4 regions of the Streptomyces sp. NBC_00846 genome follow, and region 2 is predicted to be linked to each of the others. Evidence: riboswitches for the same ligand, from Rfam matches in the RefSeq annotation. Region 2 holds a riboswitch; each other region holds the start of a gene.

Region 1 (2,193 bases), 600 kb from region 2:
TGCTCAATCTGGCCCGCGCCGATGTGCGGGAATATCTCTGGGAACAGCTGGACGCACTGCTCTCCAGTGCGCGCATCGACTATGTGAAATGGGACTTCAACCGCTCCTTCACCGACGCGGGCTGGCCGGGCGAGGAGTATCCGCAGAAGCTCTGGACCGAGCATGTCGACGCCCTGTACGCGCTGATCGACCGGCTCCGGGCCGCGCACCCCTCGGTCGCCTTCGAGTCCTGCTCGGGCGGCGGCGGCCGGATCGATCTGGGGATTCTGTCCCGTACGGATCAGGTGTGGACCTCGGACACCACCGACCCGCTCGACCGCCTCGCCATCCAGGAGGGCTTCGGCCAGATCCATCCGGCCCGGGTGATGGCCGCCTGGGTCACCGACAGCCCCAACGTCCAGCTCAACGGCAGGGTCAGCTCACTGCGCTTCCGATTCGTGAGCGCGATGGCCGGTGTGCTCGGGGTCGGTGGTGACCTCACCGAGTGGAGCGAGGAGGAACTGGCCGAGGCGCGGACCTGGGTGGATCTCTACAAGGAGATCCGGCCGGTGGTGCAGCAGGGCTCGCTGTACCGGCTGCGCGCCCCGCGCGGCGGGCTCAGCGCGGTCCAGTACGTCCACGGGGACGAGGCCGTGGTCCTGATGTGGCTGGAGGCGCAGCGGTACGGGGAGCGGCCCCCGGCCCTGCGGCTGCGCGGACTCGACCCCGCGGCGACGTACGCCTGCCTGGATACGGGGGCGGTGCACCACGGTTCGGTACTGCTTCATCAGGGGCTGCACACCGGGCTTCGGGGGGACCTCGACGCAGGGGTGCTGAGGCTCCGACGCGAACGATGAGCGTGACAAGTCCGGAATGGTGCGATTTGGAATAACTTGCCCCTTATGTAAGGCAGATGGTCGCCCGTTCGTGAGCGGGATCATATCCGTGACGGTGCGTACCGGCGGGGCGGTCGGGCATTCCGTGCGCGGCGCGGAAAGCCAAGATCCTTAATCCACGGAGTGTGACGGGAATTCCGTACTGAATTCCTGGCGGGGATTCCGGTACGGAACCCGTGGCTTGTTCTCGCCGTCCCGACTCGCTTACGGTCGCCGTCAATCCGGACGGACCGCCTAATCCTGCCGCCGCCCGGAATTCGCATCCACTCATCGTGTGGCAGGAGCGGGGGAACCAGGTAGGCCGCCGATCGGAGAAATCCGGCCGGCTCGGGGTGAAGTCGCGCTCAGCGCGGCCGGGCATCTCCAGCCCGAACCCGACAGCTCACCTCGTAGGCGCCGGAGAGGAAGCACTTCATGCCCATATCGGGTAAGAACCGTCGTACGAAGACCCGCACCATCGCCCGTGGCGTCGCCGCCGCAGGCGCCGGTGGCGCCGTCATCGCGCTGCCGCTGCTCGGCGCCACCGGTGCCAACGCGGCCCCGGCCGCCGCCCCGCAGTCGGTCTCCGCCGCCACCACGCACGCCGCTCCGGCCAAGCCGGTCGCGCAGAAGCAGGCCGCCACCACGACGTACTCCGTCGTCTCCGGCGACTGGCTGTCGAAGATCGCCGCCGAGCACAAGATCGAGGGTGGCTGGCAGAAGCTGTACCAGGACAACCGCGAGGTCGTCGGCGACGACCCCAGCCTGATCCTCCCGGGCGTGAAGCTGACCCTCGGCGGCAAGGCCTCGGGTGACTCCGCGCCCGCCGGCGCCGGTACGGGCGCGGCCCTCCCGTCGAAGGCCCCCGAGATTCCCTCGATCGCGAAGAAGTCCGCCCCGGCCAAGTCCGCCCCGGCCAAGGTGTCGACCGTGGCGGAGTCCAAGACCTCCGCCCCGGCCGCTCAGAGCAATAGCTCCGGCTACGCTCATCCGGTCCCCGGCAACCACACCACCGGCTACCGCGCCTCCGGCTCCAACTGGTCCAGCGGCAGCCACACCGGGATCGACTTCCCCGTCTTCACCGGCACCAGCGTGAAGTCCATCACCTCCGGCACCGTCGTCGCCGCCGGCTGGGGTGGCGCGTACGGCAACCAGGTCGTCATCAAGCACGCCGACGGCCGCTACTCGCAGTACGGCCACCTGTCCTCGATCTCCGTCTCGGCGGGTCAGTTCGTGAGCACTGGTCAGCAGATCGGTCTCTCCGGCGCCACCGGCAACGCCACCGGACCGCACCTGCACTTCGAGGTCCGCACGGGCCCGGCGTACGGCTCGGACATCG
Region 2 (2,193 bases):
CGGTGGTGAAGTCCGTCCGTGAAGGAGCGGCGGCCAAGGTTCCCAGGCCACCGCCCAGCAGGCTGGAGTAGGTACCTCTGCCCCTGGAAGCGGCCGAACGGCGGTCCCTGACCGGCGGGTACGGTCCTTCACGAGAGGCCTGCTCGGCCCTCCGTGAACCCGTGAACCCGTCGGCCCTGAACCGCCGCCAGGAGCCGTTGTGCGTCAGTAGGCGCCGAACACGTTGTCGATCGAGCCGTACCTGTCGGCCGCGTAATTGCACGCTGCGGTGATGTTGGCGACCGGGTCGTAGCTGTCCATCGACGTGCCGGGCACGTGGTAGGCGCGGAACGTCGGGTCGATGATCTGCAGGAGCCCCTTGGACGGCGTTCCCTTGGCGGCGTTCGAGTCCCAGTTGTTGATGGCCCGGGGGTTGCCGGAGGACTCGCGCATGATGTTGCGGTGGATGCCGTCGTAGCTGCCGGGTATGCCGCGCTGGGCCATGACGGCCAGCGACTCCTTGATCCAGCCGTCCAGGTCATTGGTGTACTTGGCGGGGGCGGCGGCAGTGGTCGACACCGCGACGGTGTTCACGGCCGATACGCCGGTGGACGTGCCGGCCACGGCCTTGGCGCCGAGGGTCAGCTTCATGCCCGGGTGAATCAGCGTGGGGTCGGAACCGATGGTCTCTCGATTGTCCGCGTACAGCTTCTGCCAACCACCGCTTACGGAATGCCCCTTCGCGATCTTGGAAAGGGTGTCACCCGCGATCACGGAATAGATGGTGGGCGCGGCCTTCTGGGCGGAGATTCCCTTGGCTACGGCGGCCGGTGCCGTGGCCTTTGTGGTGGCAGCCTGGGCCGGCGCGGCCGAAGCGAATCCGGCGCAGACCAGCGGCAGCACGAGGGCGGCTCCGCCCGTGGTCGCGGCAATGAAACCGCGGGTCCGCGAAGTGGGCTTGCGACGACGATACTCACCCGTTGTGGGCATGGCGAATTCCTCTCCGTCGCCTACGAGGTGAGCTGTCGGGTTCAGGCTGGAGATGCCTGGCCGCATGCAATTGCGACTTCACCCCGAGCCATACCGGATACCGGTTCGGCGGCTTACCTGGGTCCCCCGCTCCTGCCGTACGTGAGTGGGTTGGTCGGATTCTCGGACGGCGGCAGGATTCGGCGTTCCGTCCGGATTGACGGTGACCGTAGGCGAGAAATACCGAAGGGAACAAGCCCCTATTTTTTGATCACAATTCATTTGCAAGATCGAATCACGGAAGGGGAAGTAAGCCACCTCACATCGCCATGCCAAATTTCCTTGCACAGAAGGGAAGCGGGTGACGCTCCACGACATCGCGAGGCCTGAAAGTGACTCACACCACGCAGCTTCAGAAACGGGCATACCGGACAGCGTCGAGAGATCGCAACTCCCCCCAAATGCCCCTTTGTTACCCAAGAGCCCATGTCTAACGAAAGAGCACATATGGGACATTTGGCTGACTCTTCGCCTGTTCTCGCTCCGGTGCACCACCGTCGGGCCGGCCACACCCGGCAGGACCGGCCCCCGACCCCTCGCGCCACTCCCCCGCACGGCATCGAGGCGTTGCCTTCCGCCCGCCTGATCGCTAAGGTTTCGAGCTGTCCTGTTGTCTCCGATAGAGGTGGACGTTGCGCATCTGAGGTTCGCGATCATCGCGCCGTACGACTCCGGTCGTACGCCCGTCACGCAGTAGCAGTGTGTTGTCCTGCCCGTGACCCCGCGTGGATGCGACCTCGGGTGCATGAGCCGTCCCTCGATCTTTCGGACCGCCGCGCCTGTTCCTGTTTCGGTCGCTGCGTGGTGCTCGCATACGAAGCCCCCTTCACCGCGCTCACGACTGCGAGGATCACCATGGCGACACCCACCACCCCCAGTGCCTCCCTCACCTGCTCCGCCCTGTCCTTCCAGTGGCCGGATGGCACGACCGTCTTCGACGGGCTCTCGCTCAGCATCGGCAGGGGCCGCACCGGCCTCGTCGGCAACAACGGCGCGGGCAAGTCCACACTGCTGCGCCTGCTGGCCGGCCTGCTGCGCCCCGCCCAGGGCTCGGTGACCGTCGGCGGCAGCCTCGCCCACCTTCCTCAGAACATCACCCTCGACACGACGCTGCGGGTGGACGAAGCCCTGGGCATCGCCGAGCGGCGCGACGCGCTACGCGCCATCGAGGCCGGGGATGTGGAC
Region 3 (2,193 bases), 2.9 Mb from region 2:
CGCTGCCGGAATCCGCGGCCTTCGCGGCCTCCGCGGCCTTGCGGTCCGCCTCCGCCTTGGCGGCGGCCTGCTGCTTGGCCAGTTCTTCCGCCTTGCGCCGGGCCTCCGCCTCCTTCTTCCGCTCCAGCTCCGCGAGCCGCGCCTTCTCCTCGGCGGTCAGCTTCGACAGCAACGCGCGCGCCTCGCCCAGCTTCTTCTGGACGTCCTGCTTGCTGGTGCGCAGCGTGGTCTGCGTCGTGGTCAGCGTCTCCAGGCTCTGCACCGCCTCGGCACGCTTCTTCGCCGCCCTGGTCTGCTGCGTACGGAAGTCCGTGATCGCCTTCTGCTGCCGGCTGGTCATCCGGTTCATCAGCTGGTTCTGGTCGAAATACGACTGCGGGTCGTCGGCCAGGAAGAAGGTGGCGCTCGGTGCGATGGTGCCGCTGCGGTACTGCGCGGCCGCGTACGTGCCGAGCGTCCTGCGGGCCTCGTTGAGCTGGTCGGCGCGCTTGGCGACATCGTTCAGCAGGGCGTCGACCTTGGTGCGCTGGGCGGTGGCGGCCTCCTTCGCCTGGTTGTACTGCTGGGTCGCGGTGCCCGCCTGCCGGTAGAGGTCGTCGACCTGCTTCTGGACGTCCTCGATGCCGGCTTTCGGAGCGGGGGCGGCCATCGCGCTCTGCGTGGAGAGCAGGGTCACGGACGCCAGTGCCGCCGTCGTGAGCCCGACGGCCGGTGTGGTGGTGCGCACCCGGGTGCGCGGCTTGCGATGCGATGCCAAGGCCGGCATCTCCTTCCGTGGACCGCCTACCGGGTTAGCTGTCGGGTTCGGGCGGAACGGAAGGCTGCCCTACGGTCCGCGTGGGGGACAAGGACCGATTCACCCCGGTACATGCGTGTGGGTCCCCGGTTCCGAACTCCCTTGAGGGCAGCCCGGATTCGGCGTGGGCGCCCGCTCGGCGTGGTTCGCCTCTGGGGGTACGGGCCGCCCGGACGAGCACGCTAGCCAACCCGTGGTGCTGCTGTGAAGGTTGATGTTCGATATGCCCGATACATCTTCGTGACCTCGGCGAAGTGGGGCGGCGGGCGCGGACAGGGGGCCCGGAATTCCTCACCGCGAGTGGGTGTCCGCTCTCTTTGCGTGCCCGGCAGGGGGTGGGGCCGGTCCTGCGGTCCGGGTCCGGTTCGGCATGCGGCCGTCGTGTGTCGGTGCGGCGGCCTAGACTCGACAAGCGATGAGCAGCCTCTTTGACGACAGCTTCCTGGCCGGCCTCCAGCACTCGGAGGAAGAGCCCCCGCCGCCCCCCGAGGACTCCGCACCCGAAGCGGTGCCGGAGGACCTCTTCGCGGGCGTATTCGACGGGCCCCCGCCGCCCAGGGAGGCGTACTACCGCGACGGCGCGCACCGCCCCGTCATCGACCCCGCGGCGCTCCTCGACGGGCTGAACACCGAGCAGCGCGCCGCCGTGGTCCATGCGGGCTCCCCGCTGCTCATCGTCGCCGGGGCGGGCTCCGGCAAGACGCGGGTGCTGACCCACCGGATCGCCCACCTCCTCGCCGAGCGCGGGGTGCACCCCGGCCAGATCCTGGCGATCACCTTCACCAACAAGGCCGCGGGCGAGATGAAGGAGCGCGTCGAGCAGCTCGTCGGACCGCGCGCCAACGCCATGTGGGTCATGACCTTCCACAGCGCGTGCGTACGCATCCTGCGCCGCGAGTCGAAGAAGCTCGGCTTCACGTCATCGTTCTCGATCTACGACGCCGCCGACTCCAAGCGGCTGATGGCCCTGGTCTGCCGCGATCTCGACCTCGACCCGAAGCGCTTCCCGCCGAAGTCGTTCACGGCCAAGGTCTCCAACCTGAAGAACGAGCTGATCGACGAGGAGACCTTCGCCGGTCAGGCCGCCGACGGGTTCGAGAAGACCCTCGCGCAGGCCTACGCGATGTACCAGTCCCGGCTGCGCGAGGCCAACGCGCTGGACTTCGATGACATCATCATGACGACGGTCCACCTGCTCCAGGCGTTCCCCGACGTCGCCGAGCACTACCGCCGCCGCTTCCGGCACGTCCTCGTCGACGAGTACCAGGACACCAATCACGCCCAGTACACCCTCGTACGCGAACTGGTCGGCCCGGCGGGCGAGGCCGACGCCCCCGCCGAGCTGTGCGTCGTCGGTGACGCGGACCAGTCGATCTACGCCTTCCGCGGCGCGACCA
Region 4 (2,193 bases), 6.8 Mb from region 2:
TGGAGATCGAGGCGCAGGAGTTGGAACGGGTCCACGAGATGCTCACCACGCTGCTGGCCCGCCATACCGGCCGCGGCGCCGAGCAGATCGCCGCCGACATCGAGCGCGATCTCATCCTCGACGCCCCCGGCGCCAAGGCATACGGCCTGGTGGACCACGTCATGGAGAACCGGAAGTCGTCGCTCCCGCCGCACGGCGCGCGGTGAACGCCCGATGCGAGCAACGGAGTTGCCACCACTGCCCGCACTGACACGCGCCGAGGGCGAGTTCATCGACCGCTATCTCGAAGTCCTCGACCAACTGGGCCGGATCAACCCGGCCCGCGGCGACGACACCTACTCCGCACTGCGGGCCGCACAGGCACTGGCCTCACGGGCGGCCGCGCTGCGGGACGCCCTCACGTTGATGCACGAGCGCGGCGAAGCACGGATCCACGCCGCCACCCTGGCCCGGGCGCTACGGGTGCTGGACGGGGAACGGCGGGCCGGACGCGTCACCGTACCCCCCGATCCGACGAGTTGATCAACCGATTTTCCGCCAGGCCGGCCGGGACCAGCCGGGCTCCCCCGCAACCCGCCCCCGGCCGGAGGCACCCAACTCCCCTTCGCGACACGCCCGGTGGTCACATCGAAATTCCTAGCTCTTTCGGCGTAGAAAGTCCTTCTCGCGAGATATTTCTCCACTTGCGCGCTCCCGGTGGCCAACGAGCGGAATCCATGATTCCGCCCCTGGTACGGGACCGGTCCGCATGAACGTCGGCGTTCCCGGAATCGTCGGCTCCACCCGAACGGGTCAGCCGTGAGGAGCCTCACAATTCGTCGCTTATTCTCGGAAATCCGGCAGTCGGTGAGTCAAGATCCGTGGGACGACAAGCCCCCGCCACAGCGACGGGGCGGTCCGGGCGGACGCCGAGTCCTGCCGCCGTCCGGATGTCTGGTCGACAGAAGTGGATCGGCAGGAGTGGAGGACCCGAGCACAACGGGTCGACCGGATCACCGGTCGGCCCTCGGGGTGAAGCCGCCGAGCGCGGCCGGGCAACTTCGCCAGCCCGAACCCGACAGGTCATCCTTCACAGGCGGCTGACGAAGGGTTGCGCATGACTGCGCAGGTTCATGTCCCGTCTCTGCTCGCCCGGGCCGGTACGGCCTCGGTTCTGACTCTGGCCGCCGTCGGCGGCACCATGCTCGTCCCGGGCGCCGCGACGGAGGCCCAGGCGGCGACTCTCTCCATGAAGGCACTCAAGGTCGCCGCGTCCAAGAAGGGATCGCCGTACAGGTGGGGGGCCACCGGCCCCAACCTCTTCGACTGCTCGGGACTGACGGCCTATTCGTTCAAGAAGGCCGGCAAGAAGCTCCCCCGCACGGCCCAGCAGCAGTACAACAAGACCCGCCACATCCCGGCCTCACACAGGCAACGCGGCGATCTGGTCTTCTTCCACTACGGTCACAGCGTCTACCACGTGGGGATCTACGCCGGTCACGGCAAGATCTGGCACTCGCCGAGGAGCGGTGCGGTGGTCCGGCTGGAGAGGATCTGGACGAGACACGTCTATTACGGCCGGGTCCGCTGACGCGGTCTCAGCGCCGCTGACAAGCCCGGTGCGGCTGAGGACTTCCGTGCAGCAGGGGGCCGGACGCCAGGACCAGCCCCCACGCGGTGAGCGTCGCGCCACCTCCGCCCTCTACGGCGCGGGCGGCACGCGGGCGGCGCAGCCACCAGCCCATCCGTCCCGTCCGCCGTCGGCCTGTCCGGGTAACGGGGCGGATCGGGTGGCCGCTCAGTTCTGTACGGGGATGCTCCATGGGAGCGCGATCCAGACCCTCTTGCCGCCGTCGGCGGTGGGGGTGACGGTGAGCCGGCCTCCGCACTCCTTGGCCAGGGAGCGGATGATCACCATGCCGCGTCCGTTGTCCTGCTGAACGGTGGCGGGCAGCCGCCGGGGCCGACGCGGGTGGCTGTCCGTCACTCCCAGCTGCAGCTGTTCCTCCCGTTCCAGTCTCAGGTCCACGGTGAAAGTGGGCGACTGTCCGAAGGTGTGCTGGACGGCGTTGGTCGCGAGCTCCGAGACGATGAGCCGGATGCCGTCGGCGAACTCCGTGTCGGTGGCCAGTCCCCATTCGGTGAGCACCCGGTCCACATATCTCCGGGCCGCCGCGACCGAGACCGGCTCGCTCGGCAGAGTGACACTGGCTT

The links. A riboswitch is a leader RNA that binds a small molecule or an ion and turns the genes downstream of it on or off. The one in region 2 is predicted to bind cyclic di-AMP.
Region 1: another riboswitch for cyclic di-AMP. It lies ahead of OG936_RS31735 (peptidoglycan DD-metalloendopeptidase family protein); the one in region 2 lies ahead of OG936_RS34580 (transglycosylase SLT domain-containing protein).
Region 3: another riboswitch for cyclic di-AMP. It lies ahead of OG936_RS21535 (NlpC/P60 family protein); the one in region 2 lies ahead of OG936_RS34580 (transglycosylase SLT domain-containing protein).
Region 4: another riboswitch for cyclic di-AMP. It lies ahead of OG936_RS03115 (C40 family peptidase); the one in region 2 lies ahead of OG936_RS34580 (transglycosylase SLT domain-containing protein).

The regions. Positions count from the first base shown of each region.
Region 1 is NZ_CP108846.1:6,919,025-6,921,217, forward strand. Features, by position in the region: gene OG936_RS31730 (alpha-galactosidase) at 1-836, shown strand, start outside; cyclic di-AMP (ydaO/yuaA leader) riboswitch at 1,130-1,284, shown strand; gene OG936_RS31735 (peptidoglycan DD-metalloendopeptidase family protein) at 1,290-2,193, shown strand, end outside.
Region 2 is NZ_CP108846.1:7,518,971-7,521,163, reverse strand. Features, by position in the region: gene OG936_RS34585 (hypothetical protein) at 1-71, shown strand, start outside; gene OG936_RS34580 (transglycosylase SLT domain-containing protein) at 205-969, opposite strand; cyclic di-AMP (ydaO/yuaA leader) riboswitch at 974-1,136, opposite strand; partial or broken gene OG936_RS34575 (ATP-binding cassette domain-containing protein) at 1,435-2,193, shown strand, end outside.
Region 3 is NZ_CP108846.1:4,641,066-4,643,258, forward strand. Features, by position in the region: gene OG936_RS21535 (NlpC/P60 family protein) at 1-766, opposite strand, end outside; cyclic di-AMP (ydaO/yuaA leader) riboswitch at 765-931, opposite strand; gene pcrA (DNA helicase PcrA) at 1,212-2,193, shown strand, end outside.
Region 4 is NZ_CP108846.1:676,712-678,904, forward strand. Features, by position in the region: gene OG936_RS03105 (ATP-dependent Clp protease proteolytic subunit) at 1-206, shown strand, start outside; gene OG936_RS03110 (hypothetical protein) at 214-522, shown strand; cyclic di-AMP (ydaO/yuaA leader) riboswitch at 910-1,093, shown strand; gene OG936_RS03115 (C40 family peptidase) at 1,097-1,570, shown strand; gene OG936_RS03120 (ATP-binding protein) at 1,778-2,193, opposite strand, start outside.